Regions from separate parts of the Acinetobacter equi genome, predicted to be linked through region 1. Evidence: predicted binding sites of a transcription regulator. Region 1 holds the regulator's gene; each other region holds the start of a gene.
What was found. Region 1 encodes PhoB, which activates phosphate uptake and scavenging genes when phosphate is short. Its sites were predicted from a motif close to TGTCATNAANCTGTCATAA; they were not measured.
Positions count from the first base shown of each region.

Region 2: a site for PhoB is predicted at 3,140-3,158, ahead of AOY20_RS15225 (inorganic phosphate transporter). Genes of this name have one in related genera too.
Region 3: a site for PhoB is predicted at 3,687-3,705, ahead of AOY20_RS00115 (inorganic phosphate transporter). Genes of this name have one in related genera too.

Region 1 is NZ_CP012808.1:954,574-963,010, reverse strand. Features, by position in the region: gene AOY20_RS04485 (LLM class flavin-dependent oxidoreductase) at 1-82, shown strand, start outside; gene AOY20_RS04480 (SDR family NAD(P)-dependent oxidoreductase) at 174-1,007, opposite strand; gene phoB (phosphate regulon transcriptional regulator PhoB) at 1,348-2,058, shown strand; gene phoR (phosphate regulon sensor histidine kinase PhoR) at 2,068-3,435, shown strand; gene asd (archaetidylserine decarboxylase) at 3,481-4,332, opposite strand; gene AOY20_RS04460 (sulfurtransferase) at 4,329-5,171, opposite strand; gene pncB (nicotinate phosphoribosyltransferase) at 5,341-6,546, opposite strand; gene AOY20_RS04450 (ankyrin repeat domain-containing protein) at 6,680-7,186, opposite strand; gene AOY20_RS04445 (catalase) at 7,369-8,437, opposite strand, start outside.
Region 2 is NZ_CP012808.1:3,045,494-3,053,930, reverse strand. Features, by position in the region: gene AOY20_RS15005 (YadA-like family protein) at 1-157, shown strand, start outside; gene AOY20_RS14375 (hypothetical protein) at 668-1,021, shown strand; gene AOY20_RS14370 (hypothetical protein) at 990-1,580, shown strand; gene AOY20_RS14365 (hypothetical protein) at 1,596-2,213, shown strand; gene AOY20_RS14360 (YadA-like family protein) at 2,252-2,506, shown strand; gene AOY20_RS15225 (inorganic phosphate transporter) at 3,204-3,890, shown strand; gene AOY20_RS15220 (inorganic phosphate transporter) at 3,890-4,306, shown strand; gene AOY20_RS15215 (hypothetical protein) at 4,303-4,431, shown strand; gene AOY20_RS15210 (inorganic phosphate transporter) at 4,428-4,826, shown strand; partial or broken gene AOY20_RS15205 (hypothetical protein) at 4,893-6,435, opposite strand; gene AOY20_RS14345 (rhomboid family intramembrane serine protease) at 6,579-6,980, opposite strand; gene AOY20_RS15060 (hypothetical protein) at 6,944-7,084, opposite strand; partial or broken gene nfuA (Fe-S biogenesis protein NfuA) at 7,417-8,052, shown strand; gene AOY20_RS15100 (hypothetical protein) at 8,240-8,371, shown strand; gene AOY20_RS14335 (hypothetical protein) at 8,347-8,437, shown strand, end outside.
Region 3 is NZ_CP012808.1:21,897-30,333, forward strand. Features, by position in the region: gene AOY20_RS00105 (rhomboid family intramembrane serine protease) at 1-194, shown strand, start outside; gene AOY20_RS00110 (hypothetical protein) at 404-1,948, shown strand; gene AOY20_RS00115 (inorganic phosphate transporter) at 2,015-3,640, opposite strand; gene AOY20_RS14705 (hypothetical protein) at 3,996-4,163, opposite strand; gene AOY20_RS14880 (YadA C-terminal domain-containing protein) at 4,349-6,187, opposite strand; gene AOY20_RS00125 (YadA-like family protein) at 6,726-8,321, opposite strand.

The sequences.
Region 1 (8,437 bases):
AACCTTACGTGAAAATTTAGGGTTAAACCGTCCAGAAAACCAATATGTGATTGCTAAGCAACGAATTGCAGAAGCCTCATAAACATAAAGCTAAAAAGTAATTCTCTTTTATTTTTCTCTCCCTTTATCTAGGGAGAGACTTTGATTCATTCCTTAACAATTAAATAAGCGTTTTATTTTTTTCCTGTGCGTACTGCGAACTCAATAATCTTTTGATAGCTAGCGGGTAAAATACGTTGTATTAAATCCAGTACTTTTGCATCATGACCAATTAATAAACGGCGTTTATTTTTTTGAATAGCCTGAAGAATTTGCCGTGCTGCTGTTTCTGGTGGACAGCGTAATAATTTATTAAATGATTGTGTTGATTGTTTATGATTCATGCCTAACGTTACCAAACTATCATTAGAACGTGCAGAATTTGCAATATTAGTACGAATTCCACCAGGATGTACGCATAAAGCACTAACACCACAATTTTCTAAATCCAATTCTTGACGTAATGATTCAGTAAAACCACGTACAGCAAATTTAGTTGCGTTATAAGCAGATTGAGTAGGTTGAGCTGTTAAGCCAAATAAACTAGAAATATTAATAATATGACCATCACCTGTTTGCTTAATCAGAGGTAAAAATTCTTTTGTGCCATGAACAACACCCCAGAAGTTAATATTTACAATCCACTCTAATTCTTCATAACTTGCACCTTCAACCGTAGATGCCAATGCAACCCCAGCATTATTAAAAATAATATTCACAAAACCATGGTCTTGCACGGTTTGCTGTGCCCATTGTTTAACCTCATCTAATTGAGCAACATTAACCTTTTGAATCGTTACCCGAACGTTACTTTCTTTAAGTAATTTTAAAGTTTCAATCAGTCCTTTTTCATTCACATCACTTAAAGATAAATGGCACCCTTCCTTTGCTAAAAGAACAGCCAATTGCTGACCGATACCTGAACCTGCACCTGTAATTGCAGCAACTTTATGTTTAAAGCTTTTCATTATTTATCCTTAATATAAACGATGAACATCACATTACGTTAGCATTTTACATGCTTAGTTTGTCCCTACAATCAATGTCTATATTTCTTGATAATTAACATATTAATCAGATCTTAATTTGAAATATTTATAATATAAAATTATCGTTTTTTTTAATTTAATCACTATAACAGTATCTATTTAAATTTATTCATTTCTCTCTGTTTCTTCCATTTGTCACAATTTTTTGCAATTTTTTAGAATTATGTACCTTTTGCAATGATATTGTCATAATAAATCTTTGTAATAAGCCTGTCATAAATATAAACGGCTCACCGTTAACAATATAGGGGATTGCGTTGTGAAAGATGACTATATATTAATCGTCGATGACGAACTCCCAATTCGGGAAATGATCCATACCTCACTCGATATGGCGGGCTTTCATTGCTTACAAGCTGAAGATGCAAGACAAGCACATCAAATGATTGTCGATCAACGACCTGCTCTTATTCTTTTAGATTGGATGATGCCAGGAGGCGTAAGCGGTGTAGACTTATGTCGTCGCCTCAAACGTGATGAAACTTTAGCTGAAATTCCTGTCATTATGCTTACAGCACGTGGCGAAGAAGATCATAAAGTTCAAGGACTCGATGCGGGTGCCGATGATTACATGACTAAACCATTTTCAACACGTGAATTAGTTTCACGTATTAAAGCGGTACTTCGTCGTTCAAATGCACTCAGTGGCGAAAAATCAATTGATGCGAATGGTCTAATCCTAGATCCAGTAAGTCAACGCGTCAGTTTCGGTCCAAATATATTAGAAATGGGACCAACAGAATATCGTTTACTTGCTTTCTTTATGACACATCCAGAACGTGCTTATACACGTGCCCAATTACTTGACCAAGTATGGGGTGGTAATGTGTATATTGAAGATCGTACAATTGATGTTCATATTCGACGCCTTCGTAAAGTACTAGAACCATTTGGTGCTGACCGCTATGTTCAAACGGTACGAGGTACAGGCTATCGTTTTTCTACTCGAGCAGATGTTGCACTAGGTTAAATCTTTTTTATGTACGAACCCTATCCAACACCAGATATTGCACGTGAGCATAAAAAAACACGTTATAGCAGTCTTTGGGACTTTGCAAAACAAGATCTTAAATTACTTGCATTATTTATTATCATTGCAACATTAATTGGTTTTGGAGTGGGTTATCTCGGCATATGTTTATTCATTGCATTTGCAACCTTTTTTGTCTTACAACTTCGTTCTTTATATTTAGTAAACGATTGGATTTCAAACCGTCCTTATGATGTTCCTCCAAATTTAAATGGTATTTGGGGTGCATTACTATTTAATGTATATCGTTCACAACGCCAAGAACGTATTGTTCAGTCTGAAATGGTTGAACTCATTGATCGTGCACAATCATCACTTGTTGCCTTGGATGAAGCTGTTGTACTTATTGATGATGATCATCAAATTGAATGGTGGAACCTTGCTGCTGAACGCTTATTAGGAATTCAAACTCAGGATCGTGGACGTAACATTTTAACCATTTTACGCCAACCCACATTCATTGAATATTTTAACCATCTCGATCAATTTCCAGATGGTTTAAAAATTAAATCATCAACATCTGATGAGCATTATGTCCAAATCAAAATGACATGTTTTGGTGGCGAAAGCCGTTTATTGGTTGCTCATGATGTAACACGGATGCATGTTCTTGAACAAATGCGCAAAGACTTTGTCGATAATATTTCACATGAATTACGTACGCCACTGACTGTATTAAGTGGTTATATTGAAACATTTACAGATCAAGAAGATATCAATCCTCGGTGGAAACGAGCATTTGATCAAATGCAATCTCAAACACGTCGAATGAATGCCTTAGTCAATGACTTACTTTTGCTATCTCGTTTAGAAAATGAAAAAAGTATTGCAAAAAATCAAATCATTGAAATGCCTAGTTTAATGAATCAATTATTTGATGATGCTCAAGCCTACAATGTAGATTATGGGCATACATTAAATTTAGATATTGATAGCCATTGCGATTTAATTGGTTCTGATATGGAACTTGCTAGTGCCTTTAGTAATCTCATTACTAATGCCATAAAATACACACCCAAAGGTGGAACAATTACTATCGGCTGGCATGATGATGGCAATTATGGCTACTTTACCGTTGAAGATACAGGCATTGGAATTAACACCAAACACTTACCTCGCTTAACAGAACGTTTTTATCGTGTAGATAGTGCACGTAGCCGACAAACAGGCGGTACTGGTTTAGGGCTTGCAATTGTGAAACATGTTCTCATGCAACACAATGCCCATTTAGAAGTCGAATCTAAAGAAAATCAGGGTTCTACATTTAAAGCTGTTTTCCCGAAAGATCGTCTGTACGACATTGCATCCCAAAATTAAAAAAGCACCTTAAGGTGCTTTTTTCATATAAATAGCTATTATTTTTTAGAGAAGATGACCTAAAGCTTTACCCATTTCCACAGCAGATGTTGCTTTAAATGCTTCATCCCACTGCATTTTATTTTCTTCAAATAAAACGACAGCTGTAGAACCTAAATAAAAACGACCTAATTCAGCACCTTTTTCTAGATATAAATTATGCTGTTCAACTTCCAAGCGCCCTGTTGGTTTTACTTTACCAGTTGCGACTGTTTCAATTCCTGCCACAATCATCGCACCAACAAGAACAACTGCCATTCGTCCAATTTCTGTATCAAATAGACAAACCATACGTTCATTACGTGCAAATAAACCAGGAATATTTTCAGCAGTTGTTTGATTCACTGAAAAAAGCTCACCGGGTACATACAATGTTTCAGTTAAAGTACCCGAAAATGGCATATGCACACGATGATAATCTTTCGGAGATAAATACACAGTTGCAAATTGACCATTTTTAAATGGTGCAGCCAATTGTGGATCTGCAATCAAATTATCTACTGTAAAACTTTGACCTTTGGCTTGAAAAACTTCACCATCTTCAATTTGACCAATTTGAGAAATTGCACCATCAGCAGGGGAAACAATACTTTTCGGATTCGTATCAATTTCACGAACACCATCTTTTAATGAACGTGTAAAAAACTCATTAAATGATTTAAATTTTAATGCATTGCCTTGCTCAGCAATTGACATATCAATGCCATATTGTGCTTTAAACGCAGAAATAACCACATTTTTTACGATCGGATTTTCACTCGCTGCAAGTTTTCCCACGACACGTGACAATTGATGTTGTGGCACAATATTTTGAGCTTTAATAAAAATCTGTTTTTTTAAATGTGATGCAATGCTCAAGATGGCAGCTCCCCTGTAATGATAGGACTATCGAGGCGATTGCCCCATTCACTCCACGCACCATCATACGCTTGAATTTCCCAACCCAATAAACGTCCTAATATATAGGCCAAACCCGATCTATGATGTGATTGACAATACACCACAACAGGTTGGCTTAAATCAAAACCAAGTTGTTCCAAACGTTGCTGAGTACGTTCCAAAGGATGCAATTTTAAATGATTTTGACGATTAAGGGCAGTACTCCATTCAAAATGTCGTGCATTTGGAATATGTCCGCCTCTTCTCGCTGCTAAACGCTGCCCTGTATATTCTTCTTCAGTTCGACAATCCCAGACTTGAATCTCTTGATTATTCACCTTTTCTAGTAAAGCGCTATATTCAACTCTATGGCTAAAATCAAATTGGATTTGAAATAGATTTTCTACAGGTTCAATCTTTTCAATATCAGATGATGTCGATAAACCTGCACCTAACCATGCATGAATACCACCATTTAAAAGACTGGTATTTTTAAAACCAAGACAATGTAAATTCCAAATTAAACGTCCTGCCCATGCCCCACCTTCATCATCATAAACAACAACATGATGCTCAGATGAAATATTTAAATAACGAATGAGCTGTTCTAAACCTTCTTCATCAGGCAAAAAACCAGAAGCATTTTCCTCTTGTCTAACAAGTAGTTTCGGTTGAACATGAATTGCATGTGGAATATGTAATTGTTCATAAACTGAACGACGACTTAAATCAACAATACGTAATTTGTCATTGCCTAGATGTGGTACAAGCTCTTCAGCTTCTATCAATAATCCGAAGTTAAATGCAGGAACAGTCATCTTCTTGTCATATTATATTTAGATCAGTTAAGACTGATATTATCATAGTTATATTTTACTAATCCTGCTTTAAAACGAATCCTTTAGCAAAATAAGAGATATAAAAATAGTTTTATGCCACAAAAAAAGCCGAATTTATATTATTCGGCTTTTATTATTCATTAATAACTTATGCAGTTTCTGTAATTTCAAAAACCTGTTTTAAATAAGCCAAGAAAGTATCATTATCAGTCATGGTTTTCCCTGGACTATCTGAAATTTTTGCAACAGATTGACCATTACATTCAACCAACTTTAAAACAATATTAAGCGCAGTTTGCCCCATATCATTGGTTAAATTCGTTCCAATACCAAAGCTAACTTGGAAACGATCTTTAAAATATTGATGTAAAGCCCATGCTTTTTCAATATTAAGACCATCACTAAAGGTCAGCATTTTCGTTTTGCTATCAATTTTTAAATTTTTATAATGTTCATAGGCTTTATCACCCCATTCATATGGATCTCCACTATCATGGCGTAATCCATCAAATAACTTTGCAAAATATAAGTCAAAATCACGCAAGAATGCATCCATACCAACAACATCGGTCAAAGCAATACCTAAATCACCACGATATTCTTGTACCCAAGTTTCTAATGCAGATTTTTGGAAATTACGTAAACGTACATCTAAAGCTTGGAATGCTTGTAAAAACTCATGAGCCATCGTTCCTATTGGCGTAATTCCTAATTCTTTCGCCAATAATACATTACTAGTTCCTCTAAAAATATTTGGAACAGCTTTGTGGAAAGTTTCTACAACATTTTTTTGCCATTCAAAACTATAACGACGACGTGTTCCAAAATCTGATACTAAAAATGGTGGATCATTTGGATTTTGTTGTTGTTCATATTTTTGAACTAATTTAATTTTTTCAGCAAGTCGATGTCGCCCTTCAGCTAAAACTTCAGGTGTGCGAATACGTTTGAAATATAGCTCATTCACAATTGCAAGTACAAAGATTTCAAACATCATCGCCTGAACCATTGGACCTTCAACCCAAATATCTAGACGACCTTGCTCATCAATACCAGCTTTAATAAAACGACGTTTCAATTGGAAGAGTTCTAAATAATCTACAAAATCACTTTTTATAAAACGTAAGCTACGTAAATATTGTAATTCATCTTCTTTAAATTTTAATTCGCAGAGCAAATCGAGTTGCTCATTAAGTTCATCTAAAATCTCTGTGAGAGGATAAACCGTATCATCTAAATTACGACACCGAAAATGATAAACACTGTGCGTCTGCGGAAATTTGTGTAATACCACCTGTAGCATTGTAAATTTATACAGGTCTGTATCAAGTAAAGACTGAATAATTGAAGACATATTGTTTTCGGTTTTTTTAACAACTCTTTGCATTAAAGCATATTTTTGAGTGTTCACCTATGCTTTCATGGTATGACACCTAAAATCAATTAAATGGTTCATCTTTTATCAGATAAACCATTCATTTGTGTTCTTACTTATTTGATGAGTATTCAGCAACCATTTTCTTGAATTTTTCATCTTGACCAATAACCTTGGCAAACTCTTCAGTGGTTTTTTGACCAGTTTTTTGCGCATCAATATCACAATCAACTTTACGTAGTTGCTTTGCAATAGACCACTCTAATTTAAAAATTGCACCCATTAAGGCAGTATTACCTTTGTTATCTCGGATACAACGATCAGCACCATTATCTAATAAGGTTGTTACAACATTTTGATGACCATAATATGCAGCCATCATTAATGGGGTAAATCCAGATGCATTTTTAACGTTTACTGGAAAACCGTATTTAATAAATTCGCGGATAACTTCATCATTTCCTATTTTTGCCGCAGCAAAAAATAAACCAATCAGCTCTTGCTCTGCTTCTTGTGATTTCTTAGATGAAGTTGTATTTACATTTTGTGTTTGTGCATTTAATGCCATTGGACTAAATCCTAGAACGGCAATCATCACACTAGTAAATAGTACTTTCATTTTCCACTCCATGATTTGTACTTTGACATATACAACAAGTCATTAAAATTTGATGAGATAAAATAAGGGAATCAAGTGCCTGTAAAACTCCCCTAGGGTGCAGGAAAGGAGTCGAGTTTTACAGGGCTTCTTGAGAGGTGACTCCGAATGCACCAGTCACCAATTTGAATAACTAATCGAAATTAGTCTTTCAATTTCGCAGCTTTTGCTTTAACAGTAGCAAGGTCACCCTTTGTTGCTTTAGTTAAGCGAGTACCGTAGTCCATATCTGCTTTATAGAAGTAAGACAACATGATGTTCTTAGTTTCTGCATCTTTAACATTACCAAGGTCAGCAGCTAAGTTCATGATTAAGTCATCTTTCTCTTTCGCAGTGTATGAACGGTAAAGTTCACCAGCTTGCTTGAAATTTTGCTCTTTCACTGGAGCTTGTTGTACATGACCAGTTAATGGTGTTTGTACTGCACGAGCAGAAGGAGTTGATGGCTTAGGATCAATACGGCTCGGCTCGTAGTTCACGTTAGAATCAGTTTCAGACATATTCATGAAACCATCTTGGTTGTTGTTATTTACTTTAACAACTGGACGATTTACAGGAATTTGTTGGTGGTTCGCACCTAAACGATACATTTGAGTATCAGAATAAGAGAACACACGACCTTGTAATAAGCGGTCTTCTGATGGCTCAATACCTGGAACTAAGTTACCTGGAGCGAAAGCAGATTGCTCAGTTTCGTTAAAGAAGTTCTTTGGCATACGATTTAATGTCAAAGTACCTACTTTAGTTTCTGGGAACATTTCAGTTGGCCAGATTTTTGTTGGATCTAGTGGATCAAACTCTAAGCTGTTTAAATCTTTAGGATCCAATACTTGGATATAAAGATCCCATTTAGGGAAGTTACCAGCGTTGATATTGTTGTAAAGATCATTTGTTAAGTGATTGAAATCTTTACCTTGTTGTTCCATCGCTTCTTTAACGTTAAGACCTTTCACGCCTTGTTTAGAGCGGAAGTTGAATTTAACATATTTGTATTCGCCTTTGTCGTTATACAACTTGTATGCGTGAACACCAAAACCATCTTGTTCACGGTAACTTGTTGGAACACCTTGTTTACCGTAAACGTAAGTCAACATGTTTACAGACCAAGGTTGGCTTTGTAAGAAGTCAAATACACGATTTGCATCTTGAACGTTATTTACTGGGCTTGGTTTCATTGCATGAATGAAATCAGGGAATTTTATTGCATCACGA
Region 2 (8,437 bases), 960 kb from region 1:
TGGTCATTATAAAGGTGAAAGTGCTGGGTGCTGTGTTGCAAGTGTATTTGCAGATGGTCGTACTTCTGTAAGTGCTGCTGTAGGTTTCTCTGGCGGTAATGAAGTTGGTGGTCGTCTAGGTGTTGCTTATTTGGCGGTAAATAATATTTACAGTTAATGTGTAAAAATCCTCACTTTTGTGAGGATTTTTTTTGGGAAAAAAATTAATAAAATAATGTGATCTATTTTATATAATAATTTAAATAAGATATTTTTGATTTTTGTGGTGGTGATTTATATGAAATATTTTCTAAATAATGATGTGTTCTAATTTTATTTAATATGCTTAAAGAGCAAGTGATTGTTGATATAGATTGTAAATAAAATCTAATGATATTTGGATTTTGAAGTATTAAAAATAAAAATATGATTAACTTAAATTACATTTTATTTTTATTTAAGTTATTGATAATTAATTAAATACTTTTCATGTTAAAAAAATATAATGTTAAGTTTAATTAAAATAAATCAAATTTAGATTGATTTAATGAGTGCTGTTTGATTATTATTTGCCAAACCACCAAAAAGGTCGACTTTGAAGAGAATCTAAATAATAAATAAAGAGTCCTTTTAAAATCGCTGATTTACATTTTAGTTGAGTAAGTCAGTATTTATATAAAAAATTGGAGTGATTTATGAAGGTTCAGCAGACAGTGTTGGCAATAAGTTTAGGGCTTATTACTTTTCTTTACAAGCAGCAGTTGTGGTTCAAACTGCAAATCCAGTACAAGTAACCGAAGGTCTACATAATAAAAATATTATTTATAATCCTGTGGTTGGTGCTAATAATGTTGCAATTTTAGTACAAGCTCCTGTGTATGGTGAGCTAGCTACAGCAAATTCAACAACCACTGTTCAGTATTATGCAAATAACTATTTACCAACATTAAATATTAATACAACTGATGGTACTCGCTGGATTGGTATTGATTTGGGCTCACAGCAATTAGTTGCAACAGGTCAGCAAGGTAATATATATTAAATATGATGTTTTTAGATATACGGGTCCAAATGGGACTGATGTATATCGTTTTCAAAATCCGATCACAGGTGAATATACGGGTTACTTTGTAAAAGATGGAAATAATTTAGTTCCATATACTGGCAGTGTTGATGCTAGTACTTTAAAAGGTGGTCAGATTGATGGTAGAACAGGTGCAACTGCAGTCACAGGCTATGAAAACAAAGTAGTTAATGGTGAGCATGTACTTTATGGATATCAAGGAACAAGCTTAACTTCTAATGGTGGAGTTGATGGTTATATTACAAATCCAGATGGATCATTAACACGAGTATCTGGTGATTTTGTTAATGGTGCAAATACAGTTACTGATGTGCGTTATGTACAATCTGGTATTTTAGCAAATACAGGTACTTACCTTGCAGGTCAAGCATTAGATCCATCTAAAAATATTTATGGTGTTAGTGCTCGAGACAATGATAATGTCGTAATGATGACTGGTAATGGTGTTGCATTAGCAGATTTATCGAACAAAGGTGTTTTACAAAAACTGACGGTAGTGTTGTGGATCGTAAGTTAGTCAGTAGTACACTCGGTGGTGTTCAAAAAAACACGTGAGTATACGATCAATGGTAAAACTATCATTGAAATTTATAATGATGATGCTGGTCGTGAATTAGCATCTAAGTATTATGAAGTTGCTACGAATGGTTCATTGACTGCTTATTCTGGTACAACTCCAACAGCAGGTACGCATATTCGTACAGGTACAGGAGAATATACTGAAGGTGTTTATGATATTGCAAAAGTCCATAATACTGTAACTAATAAAAATGTTACTTATAAAGAGTCAGTACAAACTGTAAATCAACAAGTTGTTCAGGCTGCGATTACTAATCCAGATGGTTCTACGACAATTCTTAATCAGCAGTTTAATCAAAATCCTATTAAAACGACTGAACAATACGTATCAACTGGTATAATTGGTACAAATGAAGATAAGTCAAACAAATATGGTTTGGAAGTTGTAAAAACTGATGGTGATAAAAAAGAGTCAACAGAAGTTACTGCTTCAGGAATTACAACAACAGGTGTTATTAATGCCGCGGACTACCAAATTGGTGGTGTAAGTATTGTTGAAAATATTAATAAAGAAGTAGGAAATGCTACGAAGCAATTGGATAATAAAATTGCAGAAGTTGATCACGTTTAACACAGTTTAATACAACAGCTACACAATTAAATAATCGTATGGATGAAGTTGAGAAGACTTCATATCGTGGTGTTGCAATTGCTTTAGCTGCGCAGCAACAAATTCCAAATATTGGAGCTGGGCAATTTGCAGTTTTTGGTGGTGCTGGTCATTATAAAGGTGAAAGTGCTGGTGCTGTCGGTATTGCGAATGTGTTTGCCGATGGGCGTACATCTTTTAGTGCTGCTGTAGGTTTTGCAGGGTGTAATGAAGTTGGCGGTCGTTTAGGTGTTTATGTATTTGGTGGTAAGTAATACTGAAGTATAAAGCATAAAAAAATCCCCACATTTTGTGGGATTTCTATATTATAAATGAGATAACAAAAGAATAAGTAAATATTAAATAAGGTGTAAGAATATATAATAATACTTGATATATCACTAATATATGATGTTGGTTTTTAATAAATTTTGAATAAAAATAAGAGGTTATTTTTTATGGTTGACTATTTGGAGAAAAAAATGCTCAAATTTCTGTTAATCAAGAAGAATTAAAAAGCTTTATAGAATGATTATTGAAATGAATGAAAAACTCAAAATATTCAAAATGAAAATGAAGAGATTTATCGACTGCTTTTACAAAAAAGATATAAAACAGTAAGTTAAATAAATGTGATCTATTTTCAAAACATGGGTTTAATTTTAATTGCAGACTATTTTATCTTAATTCATAAAATTGTAATAATTAAAAGTAATGATATGTCATAGAAAATAGATTAGATCTTTTTTGAAGAATATAATTTGTAATGTTTCAAAATAAAGTAATAATGAAAAATTATTTTATATAAAATTATTTATTTGAAACTTATTGATTTTTTACTCAATGTTTAAGCATTAAGTAGTTAAATTGATAAGAAGTAGAAGGAAATACTTTATTAAGCGTGCAATTGTCATATAATTGTCATAATTAAATTGAACAATAAGTGGATTCGTTATCCTCTTTTTTGCTTGCATGAATTCTAATCAAAACCCAGTTGATTCAGCGCATCAGTCGACCGAAATGAAGTCGACAAATGTTCATGTGCCAACGCCAAAGTTTTTTCTTCCAGTGTTTCTTACACTGATTTTCTCTACGTTAATCTATATAGGTATTCAATTATCTAGTGATTTAGCACATGTACCAGCATTAAGTTTGTATTCTTTAGTATTATTAGGAACAGCTTTATTTATTGCTCTTGGTTTTGAGTTTGTAAATGGTTTCCATGACACTGCAAATGCTGTAGCTACGGTTATTTATACAAATGCATTATCTGCTCCTGTTGCTGTGATGTGGGCAGGATTTTGTAATTTTATTGGGGTAATGGTTGCTAGTGGTGCTGTTGCTTACGGTATTATTGCATTATTGCCTGTAGAGCTGATTATGGGGTTGGTTCAGGTGATGGCTCTGGCTTTGCAATGGTTTTTTGCAATGCTTATAGCTGCAATTCTGTGGAATTTAGGAACTTGGTTTCTAGGAATTCCAGCTTCAAGTTCACATACCTTAATAGGTTCGATCTTAGGCGTCGGAATTATGAATTACATTTTGCATTCAGATTTGGGTGCATCAGGTGTTGACCTAGAACAAGTGATTAAAGTTGGTAAGGCATTATTGTTTTCTCCTTTAATTGGTTTTGCTTTTGCTGCTGTTTATTTCTTTTAGTGAAAAAAATATTTAAGAAACAATTAGAGCTTTTTAAGCCACCTGAAGGGAATAAGCCACCACCACCATTAATTCGTGCGATTTTGATTTTTACTTGTACGGGTGTAAGTTTTGCACATGGTTCAAATGATGGTCAAAAGGGTATGGGACTAATCATGTTAATTCTGATTGGTATTGTGCCACTTGCTTATTCATTAAATAAAAATCTAGATCAACAGCACTTGCAGACTTTTGAGAGTCTATCTGCGCAAACCGCGACGATTATTTATCCGAAGCATGAAGAAATGCCAGATCCTCAAGCAAGAGATATCATCACTAAATATATTCAAACTAAGGACATTACACCAGAAGTTGTTCCTGCTTTAGCAAGCTTGACTCAGCATGTAGGTGATAAAATTGGTCATTATGGTGATTGAAAAATATTCCTGAGCATGAAGTTTCAAATTTACGTAATGATATGTACTTAAGTGTTACAGCTTTTAAGCGTTTAGATAAAGCAGAGCAATTGCCTGCAATGTCTAAGGATGATGTAAAGTTGTGAAGGAGTATCGTAATAGCTTAGATTCATTCCTTCAATATATTCCAACATGGGTTAAAGTTGCGACAGCGCTTGCTCTAGGCTTGGGTACAATGGTAGGTTGGAAGCGTATTGTAGTGACAGTGGGGGAACGTATTGGTAAGCAACATATGACTTATGGTCAAGGTATGTCAGCTGAACTAGTTGCGATGTCTACTATCGCTGCTGCTGATGGTTTCGGTATGCCTGTCTCAACAACACATGTTTTAAACTCTGCTGTTGCCGGTACGATGGTTGCAAATAAATCTGGTTTAAATTTACAGATGGTTAAAACAATTTTGTCTGCTTGGATTTTCACATTGCCAGCAACAATTTGTTTATCTGGTGTTTTTATTTGGTTACTGCTAAAAGTTTTCTAATGTTGAAATTTAATGCTTAGATGTTAAAAAACGCTGCAATCGCAGCGTTTTTTATGCTGTAGAATTTTATTTTTTTGTAGAAAATAAATTCTTTAAGGGGAGTTTTTCATTAGCAAAACCATAAAGTGCTGCAAAAGGTAATGCAGTTCTTGCTAAATATGCTACACGCCACAAACCACCATGATTTGCACCACTCATCATAAGTTCGAGAGGATGATTAAGTTTTGTTTGAGGTGCGCGACTGATTTTGAATTACGTAAATCATGAATCCAAAGAGCAGCCATTAACGCATTTGTGGTTTCTGGTTTGAATGCCTCTACATCAAATAGAGATGCACCATTAAATGCAGCTTTAAGTAGAGGGTTTTTAGTAACAGAATGTGTTGTTGTTGAAGGTGCGATATTGATGCTTACCGTTTGACCTTCTGCACGTGCAAGTATTGCGCGCCATTGTTGTAAGCGTTTTGCAAGCGCATAATTAGGTCCTTGTTCTACAACTAAGCAATCTGCTATACCATACGATTTTTGGTCATTTGATTGAATAAGTGCATCATTATTTTCATTAAAGAAATGTTTGAAACTTACTGTTGAAATACTCTTTGTTAATAATTTATTTAGTGCTGAGCGGTTTTTGAATTTTTCATGTGCTGAGGAAATGACTTCTTCAGGTACAGCATATACATCAGTAGGTGTACACATAAACATGAGGCTAGTATTTACTTTGTGCTGGCTTATATATTCCATAATAGCGTCCATTGCCAATGCGACACGGACATGTTTTTCACCATCTAAATAAGCAATTGCAGCAAGATCTAAATGATTTGGATTTTCTAATAGCCAATGAGCGATATCTTGTGTTTGTGTTAAAAGATTAGCACCTAACTTGGTTTTTAATGTTGCCATATCAGTTATATGATTTACATTTTCTTTTGAAGGTGCATAAAGTGTGGCATTACCATTTTGAATTGTTGTGAGAATTTTTTCCCATACTCGTTCATTTTGTAAGTCTACAGCGACAATATTTGCTTTCCATTTTGAAAGCCAGGTGAGGGCCCTGCTTCAGATGCAGCGCCAAATAAAACCATTGTTCGATCAGATAAATCAAGCCATTCAGGATGTGCAATGACTTCACGTAAAGCATCTGCATGGCTAGGTTCAATCGTACCCAAATTTTCCCAAATTTGGATTTGTGTAAGTAACTCACTTCCTTGTAAATTTTTACCTTGATATGGAACGTACCATTCAGGTTGTTTGTCATTTTTACCAGTAAATTTAAAAGTATGTAAAGCATTGTGAGGAAGCGTCATGACATCGGAAAAGGAATGTTTATTTTGATTGTGATAGAAATCAAAAGATTGATGAGCCTTTGTTAATCCATTTTTAGCAATTTCTAAGGTGTATTTGCTATCTTTAATGCCATGTTTAACCAGCGCTTTAAAGTATTTGGGATATTGCTTACGCCAGTTTTTTTCATTTTTTATTTCTAAACTTATTGCAGGATCAATATTAGCTAATGCCGCAGCTATAATATCTTTTCCCATTTGTGATGTGCTGGCTTTATTCGTTTTTGAATGAATAGGAAACTGTAAGCCTTCTAAAGATGATGTCATTGCAAAATAGCTCGTCTACAAATGTAATTAATGTACAGATGTATACATTATCGCTACAAACTTTAGAAATGCGGTGGCAATAGATACCAACTTTTATAAGAGGTGTTTCAAAATTTGTAATTATGATCAATCAATAATATAGTCTAATTGTAATTATTTGATCGTATTTTAAAGGGCTTTGAAATTAAAGCCCTGAGTTTTGAAATATTAGAAAGGAAGTTGAGAAAGTGCTTTAAAGAAATGAGCAGAACCTTTGGTTCAATTAAAATTGTTATTATAACTCCATAAGCAGCCCCCCATAAGTGAGCACTGTGGTTGATATTTTGAATTTCCTTTTTTACCAGACCAAATACTATAAGCAACGTATAAAATAGCAAAAATAATGGCAGGCACTGGAATGAAGAAACAAAAATAAGTTTCCAAGGCTGAAAAAGAATATATGCAAATAAAACGGCAGAAACAGCGCCTGAAGCTCCTAGACTTGCCCATTGAGTATCATTTTTATGTTTTAAATAACTGGGTAAAATCGCAAAAATAAGGCCCACCTAAATAAAAAGTACAAAGCCCATGTCATAGGCATACTGACGGTAGAAACTTTCAATAATGCTTCAAAGAAGAAAAGGGTGAACATATTAAAGAGTAAATGCATACCATCGGCATGAATAAAGCCATGAGTAATAAAACGATCATATTGGCCTTTTTGCATTGCCGGTGGCCAAAATATTAAACGATCATTAAGCGCTGATTTGAAAAGGCTAAAAATGAATAATAACTGTAATAATGATAATCGTTACAGTATGGTTAAAAGGTAAATCAAGCATAAGTAGGAAATCATAAAATTATATTCATGTGTCCAATAATGCCATTAATTTGATGATAGTTTTCAAACTTTATAATTAATTCCAACAAATTTAGTTGATTTTTTTTTATATAGACGCATCTTCAGTTAGAATAGGAACTTCAGATTGAGGAAAATTTGTTATGTCGACTGAAAACACCAGCACTGCAGTTGCAGGAGAAATTCCTAACTTACTCATTACACCAACTGCACAAGAGTATTGAAAGATTTATTGGAAAAACAGAATACACCAGGTATTGGTGTTCGTGTTTTTGTTGAAAATCCAGGTACGCCACGTGCTGAATGTTGTATGGCCTACAGTGCTCCAGACGAAGTAGTACCTACTGACTATAAACAAGATTACCAGATTTTCCTGCATTTATTGATTCACCATCAATTCCATATTTGTTGGATGCAGTGATTGATTACAACAAAGATCGTTTTGGTGGTCAGTTAACATTCCGTGCACCAAACTCTAAAGTGCCACGTGTAGGACCAGATGCATCTATTGAAGAACGTATTACTTATGTTCTGCAATCAGAAATTAATCCAGGTCTGGCTGGACATGGTGGAAATTGTGCATTAGTTGAAGTACTTGATGATCCTGAACATGGTCTAACTGCTGTACTTAAATTTGGTGGTGGTTGTCAAGGGTGTTCTGCCATTGATGTTACGTTGAAAACAGGGTGTTGAAACTACGCTTCAACAGCATATTCCTGAATTAAACGTGTGGTGATCAAACTGATCATAGTCAAGCAGATGGTGCATACTTTAAATAATTCGATATTTTTAATGATCAAAATAGCCTCTTTAAGAGGCTATTTTTTGTTATAAATTTATTACATAGATCACTCATAAATAATAATGAGAATAGTTATTATTATCTATTGCATTATTCTTATTAATATATAAAATGTGCGTCAAAATTTAAACAAAGTTTTCAATTGGGTTGGGGCTAAGCATCTTATGAATAAGCAATTTTTTAAAAGTACACTCACTTTAGCAGTACTTTCTGCAATGACTATTTCCGTATATGCAAATGAGCAGAATACGGATAATTCAACAGAATCATTATGCAGTTGGATACAATTGTTGTAACGACTGCGGGTGGTTATGAACAAAATATTGCAGATGCAGCCGCAACAATTTCTGTAATTACAGCAG
Region 3 (8,437 bases), 930 kb from region 1:
TCATTCCAGTGCCTGCCATTATTTTTGCTATTTTATACGTTGCTTATAGTATTTGGTCTGGTAAAAAAGGAAATTCAAATATCAACCACAGTGCTCACTTATGGGGGGCTGCTTATGGAGTTATAATAACAATTTTAATTGAACCAAAGGTTCTGCCTCATTTCTTTAAAGCACTTTCTCAACTTCCTTTCTAAATATTTCAAAACTCAGGGCTTTAATTTCAAAGCCCTTTTAAAATACGATCAAATAATTACAATTAGACTATATTATTGATTGATCATAATTACAAATTTTGAAACACCTCTTATAAAAGTTGGTATCTATTGCCACCGCATTTCTAAAGTTTGTAGCGATAATGTATACATCTGTACATTAATTACATTTGTAGACGAGCTATTTTGCAATGACATCATCTTTAGAAGGCTTACAGTTTCCTATTCATTCAAAAACGAATAAAGCCAGCACATCACAAATGGGAAAAGATATTATAGCTGCGGCATTAGCTAATATTGATCCTGCAATAAGTTTAGAAATAAAAAATGAAAAAAACTGGCGTAAGCAATATCCCAAATACTTTAAAGCGCTGGTTAAACATGGCATTAAAGATAGCAAATACACCTTAGAAATTGCTAAAAATGGATTAACAAAGGCTCATCAATCTTTTGATTTCTATCACAATCAAAATAAACATTCCTTTTCCGATGTCATGACGCTTCCTCACAATGCTTTACATACTTTTAAATTTACTGGTAAAAATGACAAACAACCTGAATGGTACGTTCCATATCAAGGTAAAAATTTACAAGGAAGTGAGTTACTTACACAAATCCAAATTTGGGAAAATTTGGGTACGATTGAACCTAGCCATGCAGATGCTTTACGTGAAGTCATTGCACATCCTGAATGGCTTGATTTATCTGATCGAACAATGGTTTTATTTGGCGCTGCATCTGAAGCAGGGCCACTCACCTGGCTTTCAAAATGGAAAGCAAATATTGTCGCTGTAGACTTACAAAATGAACGAGTATGGGAAAAAATTCTCACAACAATTCAAAATGGTAATGCCACACTTTATGCACCTTCAAAAGAAAATGTAAATCATATAACTGATATGGCAACATTAAAAACCAAGTTAGGTGCTAATCTTTTAACACAAACACAAGATATCGCTCATTGGCTATTAGAAAATCCAAATCATTTAGATCTTGCTGCAATTGCTTATTTAGATGGTGAAAAACATGTCCGTGTCGCATTGGCAATGGACGCTATTATGGAATATATAAGCCAGCACAAAGTAAATACTAGCCTCATGTTTATGTGTACACCTACTGATGTATATGCTGTACCTGAAGAAGTCATTTCCTCAGCACATGAAAAATTCAAAAACCGCTCAGCACTAAATAAATTATTAACAAAGAGTATTTCAACAGTAAGTTTCAAACATTTCTTTAATGAAAATAATGATGCACTTATTCAATCAAATGACCAAAAATCGTATGGTATAGCAGATTGCTTAGTTGTAGAACAAGGACCTAATTATGCGCTTGCAAAACGCTTACAACAATGGCGCGCAATACTTGCACGTGCAGAAGGTCAAACGGTAAGCATCAATATCGCACCTTCAACAACAACACATTCTGTTACTAAAAACCCTCTACTTAAAGCTGCATTTAATGGTGCATCTCTATTTGATGTAGAGGCATTCAAACCAGAAACCACAAATGCGTTAATGGCTGCTCTTTGGATTCATGATTTACGTAATTCAAAATCAGTCGCGCACCCTCAAACAAAACTTAATCATCCTCTCGAACTTATGATGAGTGGTGCAAATCATGGTGGTTTGTGGCGTGTAGCATATTTAGCAAGAACTGCATTACCTTTTGCAGCACTTTATGGTTTTGCTAATGAAAAACTCCCCTTAAAGAATTTATTTTCTACAAAAAAATAAAATTCTACAGCATAAAAAACGCTGCGATTGCAGCGTTTTTTAACATCTAAGCATTAAATTTCAACATTAGAAAACTTTTAGCAGTAACCAATATAAAACACCAGATAAACAAATTGTTGCTGGCAATGTGAAAATCCAAGCAGACAAAATTGTTTTAACCATCTGTAAATTTAAACCAGATTTATTTGCAACCATCGTACCGGCAACAGCAGAGTTTAAAACATGTGTTGTTGAGACAGGCATACCGAAACCATCAGCAGCAGCGATAGTAGACATCGCAACTAGTTCAGCTGACATACCTTGACCATAAGTCATATGTTGCTTACCAATACGTTCCCCCACTGTCACTACAATACGCTTCCAACCTACCATTGTACCCAAGCCTAGAGCAAGCGCTGTCGCAACTTTAACCCATGTTGGAATATATTGAAGGAATGAATCTAAGCTATTACGATACTCCTTCACAACTTTTACATCATCCTTAGACATTGCAGGCAATTGCTCTGCTTTATCTAAACGCTTAAAAGCTGTAACACTTAAGTACATATCATTACGTAAATTTGAAACTTCATGCTCAGGAATATTTTTCAAATCACCATAATGACCAATTTTATCACCTACATGCTGAGTCAAGCTTGCTAAAGCAGGAACAACTTCTGGTGTAATGTCCTTAGTTTGAATATATTTAGTGATGATATCTCTTGCTTGAGGATCTGGCATTTCTTCATGCTTCGGATAAATAATCGTCGCGGTTTGCGCAGATAGACTCTCAAAAGTCTGCAAGTGCTGTTGATCTAGATTTTTATTTAATGAATAAGCAAGTGGCACAATACCAATCAGAATTAACATGATTAGTCCCATACCCTTTTGACCATCATTTGAACCATGTGCAAAACTTACACCCGTACAAGTAAAAATCAAAATCGCACGAATTAATGGTGGTGGTGGCTTATTCCCTTCAGGTGGCTTAAAAAGCTCTAATTGTTTCTTAAATATTTTTTTCACTAAAAGAAATAAAACAGCAGCAAAAGCAAAACCAATTAAAGGAGAAAACAATAATGCCTTACCAACTTTAATCACTTGTTCTAGGTCAACACCTGATGCACCCAAATCTGAATGCAAAATGTAATTCATAATTCCGACGCCTAAGATCGAACCTATTAAGGTATGTGAACTTGAAGCTGGAATTCCTAGAAACCAAGTTCCTAAATTCCACAGAATTGCAGCTATAAGCATTGCAAAAACCATTGCAAAGCCAGAGCCATCACCTGAACCAACCCCCATAATCAGCTCTACAGGCAATAATGCAATAATACCGTAAGCAACAGCACCACTAGCAACCATTACCCCAATAAAATTACAAAATCCTGCCCACATCACAGCAACAGGAGCAGATAATGCATTTGTATAAATAACCGTAGCTACAGCATTTGCAGTGTCATGGAAACCATTTACAAACTCAAAACCAAGAGCAATAAATAAAGCTGTTCCTAATAATACTAAAGAATACAAACTTAATGCTGGTACATGTGCTAAATCACTAGATAATTGAATACCTATATAGATTAACGTAGAGAAAATCAGTGTAAGAAACACTGGAAGAAAAAACTTTGGCGTTGGCACATGAACATTTGTCGACTTCATTTCGGTCGACTGATGCGCTGAATCAACTGGGTTTTGATTAGAATTCATGCAAGCAAAAAAAGAGGATAACGAATCCACTTATTGTTCAATTTAATTATGACAATTATATGACAATTGCACGCTTAATAAAGTATTTCCTTCTACTTCTTATCAATTTAACTACTTAATGCTTAAACATTGAGTAAAAAATCAATAAGTTTCAAATAAATAATTTTATATAAAATAATTTTTCATTATTACTTTATTTTGAAACATTACAAATTATATTTCTTCAAAAAAAGATCTAATCTATTTTCTATGACATATCATTACTTTTAATTATTACAATTTTATGAATTAAGATAAAATAGTCTGCAATTAAAATTAAACCCATGTGTTTGAAAATAGATCACATTTATTTAACTTACTGTCTTTTATATCTTTTTTGTAAAAGCAGTCGATAAATCTCTTCATTTTCATTTTGAATATTTTTGAGTTTTTCATTCATTTCAATAATCATTCTATAAAGCTTTTTTAATTCTTCTTGATTAACAGAAATTTGAGCATTTTTTTTCTCCAAATAGTCAACCATAAAAAATAACCTCTTATTTTTATTCAAAATTTATTAAAAACCAAACATCATATATTAGTGATATATCAAGTATTATTATATATTCTTACACCTTATTTAATATTTACTTATTCTTTTGTTATCTCATTTATAATATAGAAATCCCCACAAAATGTGGGGATTTTTTTATGCTTTATACTTCAGTATTACTTACCACCAAATACATAAGAAACACCTAAACGACCGCCAACTTCATTACCACCTGCAAAACCTACAGCAGCACTAAAAGATGTACGCCCATCGGCAAACACATTCGCAATACCGACAGCACCAGCACTTTCACCTTTATAATGACCAGCACCACCAAAAACTGCAAATTGCCCAGCTCCAATATTTGGAATTTGTTGCTGCGCAGCTAAAGCAATTGCAACACCACGATATGAAGTCTTCTCAACTTCATCCATACGATTATTTAATTGTGTAGCTGTTGTATTAAACTGTGTTAAACGTTGATCAACTTCTGCAATTTTATTATCCAATTGCTTCGTAGCATTTCCTACTTCTTTATTAATATTTTCAACAATACTTACACCACCAATTTGGTAGTCCGCGGCATTAATAACACCTGTTGTTGTAATTCCTGAAGCAGTAACTTCTGTTGACTCTTTTTTATCACCATCAGTTTTTACAACTTCCAAACCATATTTGTTTGACTTATCTTCATTTGTACCAATTATACCAGTTGATACGTATTGTTCAGTCGTTTTAATAGGATTTTGATTAAACTGCTGATTAAGAATTGTCGTAGAACCATCTGGATTAGTAATCGCAGCCTGAACAACTTGTTGATTTACAGTTTGTACTGACTCTTTATAAGTAACATTTTTATTAGTTACAGTATTATGGACTTTTGCAATATCATAAACACCTTCAGTATATTCTCCTGTACCTGTACGAATATGCGTACCTGCTGTTGGAGTTGTACCAGAATAAGCAGTCAATGAACCATTCGTAGCAACTTCATAATACTTAGATGCTAATTCACGACCAGCATCATCATTATAAATTTCAATGATAGTTTTACCATTGATCGTATACTCACGTGTTTTTTGAACACCACCGAGTGTACTACTGACTAACTTACGATCCACAACACTACCGTCAGTTTGTAAAACACCTTTGTTCGATAAATCTGCTAATGCAACACCATTACCAGTCATCATTACGACATTATCATTGTCTCGAGCACTAACACCATAAATATTTTTAGATGGATCTAATGCTTGACCTGCAAGGTAAGTACCTGTATTTGCTAAAATACCAGATTGTACATAACGCACATCAGTAACTGTATTTGCACCATTAACAAAATCACCAGATACTCGTGTTAATGATCCATCTGGATTTGTAATATAACCATCAACTCCACCATTAGAAGTTAAGCTTGTTCCTTGATATCCATAAAGTACATGCTCACCATTAACTACTTTGTTTTCATAGCCTGTGACTGCAGTTGCACCTGTTCTACCATCAATCTGACCACCTTTTTGTAAAGTACTAGCATCAACACTGCCAGTATATGGAACTAAATTATTTCCATCTTTTACAAAGTAACCCGTATATTCACCTGTGATCGGATTTTGAAAACGATATACATCAGTCCCATTTGGACCCGTATATCTAAAAACATCATATTTAATATTATTACCTTGCTGACCTGTTGCAACTAATTGCTGTGAGCCCAAATCAATACCAATCCAGCGAGTACCATCAGTTGTATTAATATTTGCTAATGTTGGTAAATAGTTATTTGCATAATACTGAACAGTGGTTGTTGAATTTGCTGTAGCTAGCTCACCATACACAGGAGCTTGTACTAAATTTGCAACATTATTAGCACCAACCACAGGATTATAAATAATATTTTTATTATGTAGACCTTCGGTTACTTGTACTGGATTTGCAGTTTGAACCACAACTGCTGCTTGTAAAGAAAAAGTAATAAGCCCTAAACTTATTGCCAACACTGTCTGCTGAACCTTCATAAATCACTCCAATTTTTTATATAAATACTGACTTACTCAACTAAAATGTAAATCAGCGATTTTAAAAGGACTCTTTATTTATTATTTAGATTCTCTTCAAAGTCGACCTTTTTGGTGGTTTGGCAAATAATAATCAAACAGCACTCATTAAATCAATCTAAATTTGATTTATTTTTTAATTAAACTTAACATTATATTTTTTTAACATGAAAAGTATTTAATTAATTATCAATAACTTAAATAAAAATAAAATGTAATTTAAGTTAATCATATTTTTATTTTTAATACTTCAAAATCCAAATATCATTAGATTTTATTTACAATCTATATCAACAATCACTTGCTCTTTAAGCATATTAAATAAAATTAGAACACATCATTATTTAGAAAATATTTCATATAAATCACCACCACAAAAAAATCAAACTAATTATCTTATTTAAATTATTATATAAAATAGATCACATTATTTTATTAATTTTATTTCCCAAAAAAAATCCTCACAAAAGTGAGGATTTTTACACATTAACTGTAAATATTATTTACCGCCAAATACGTAAGCAACACCTAGACGACCACCAACTTCATTACCGCCAGAGAAACCTACAGCAGCACTTACAGAAGTACGACCATCTGCAAATACACTTGCAACACCTACAGCACCAGCACTTTCACCTTTATAATGACCAGCGCCACCAAATACAGCAAATTGACCTGCACCAATATTAGGAATTTGTTGTTGTGTTGCTAATGCTACTGCGATACCACGATAAGAAGTTTTTTCAACATCATCAACACGGCGGTTTAATTCAGAAACATTATTACTTAAACCAGCAAAACCAGATTCTAAGCGATTCAAACTATCACTTACACTCTTGTTACCATTAATCACAACATCACCAGTAGTTTTAATACCAGTTGCAACAACAGTAGTCTGGTCAACAATATTACCATTTACAGTATTTGTTGCTTGTAGACCGTAAGTATTACTACCATTTTCATCAGTAGCAAGAATACCAGTAACTACATTTTTAGAAGATGAAGTTCTATCACCAACATTACCAAAATTGTATTCTTTACCAGCTTCTAAAACTGCATCTGGATCTGCGCTACCAACAGTTACTGTATTTGCATTACTGTACGAAGATTTTTCTTCACCATAAACAGTTTGAGCTGAACCTACAAATGCTTGAGTTGTAGAAGTTTCAGTTTTAGCATCATTTAAACCAGTTGCGACACCAGCACCAAGATCAACCAGTTTATCAGTTGAACCTGTGTATTCAGTTAATTGATTATTTGCATCAACTGAATAGTATTTACCGTTAAACTGAAGTACATCAATAGCAGTACTATCTTCTTTAGAACTATATGCTTTTAATTCTTTATTACCAGTAGATGTCCCACCAGTAGTTTTAGTAACAGTTACTTTACCAGTGTTGTAGTCAATCTCAGCTTGTGGATCGATTTTACCAAATAAAGTTAAACCTTTGTTAGTAAGTGCTGTACCCGAAACAATACCTGTTACTTTCTCAACACCATCTGTAATTACTTTTTCGCTAAGTATATTTGACACACCAATTTGATCATTAGCAATTAAGCCATTTTTCAAATCTGCTTGTTGTACTGTTTGAACTAATGATGCAGGTGTACTAAAACCTGCATTAATATCTTGTGCATTACCTGTTGCATTTGTGATAACACCATTAATATTTGTGTTAACAGCAGATGTTTCAGTTTGCGTACCAGTTGTTAATGTATAACCCTTGTATGAAGGATCTGCATTATTTACTGCAACACCTTCAGTAATTGTAAGTACTGAATCAATTTTTGAAGTTACTGGCTTACCATCACCTTGGATATCTGTATCCAATTGACCACCACGAACTAACTCATAACCACTTTTGCTTAAGTCAACTGTATTTGAAACTTCTACAAAAATATCTGGTTCAGCTGTATCTTCAGATTTTTCTAAAACATATTGTTTACCATTAATCGTATAGATAGTTTCAACAGTGCCATCTACTTCTTTTTGATATTGATAAACATCTGATTTTGCAGATGTACTAATTTCTGCATTTGCTGTAATTGTTGCTAATGCCAATGATACTGCTAATAAAGTTTTTTGAAACTTCATAAAATACTCCAATATTATTTTTAAGTCAGACTTACCCAACTGACTCCATAAACCTGTAAAGATTTAAATAATTCTTTATCTGACCCTGACGGATAGCAGAATCATATACAAAATTT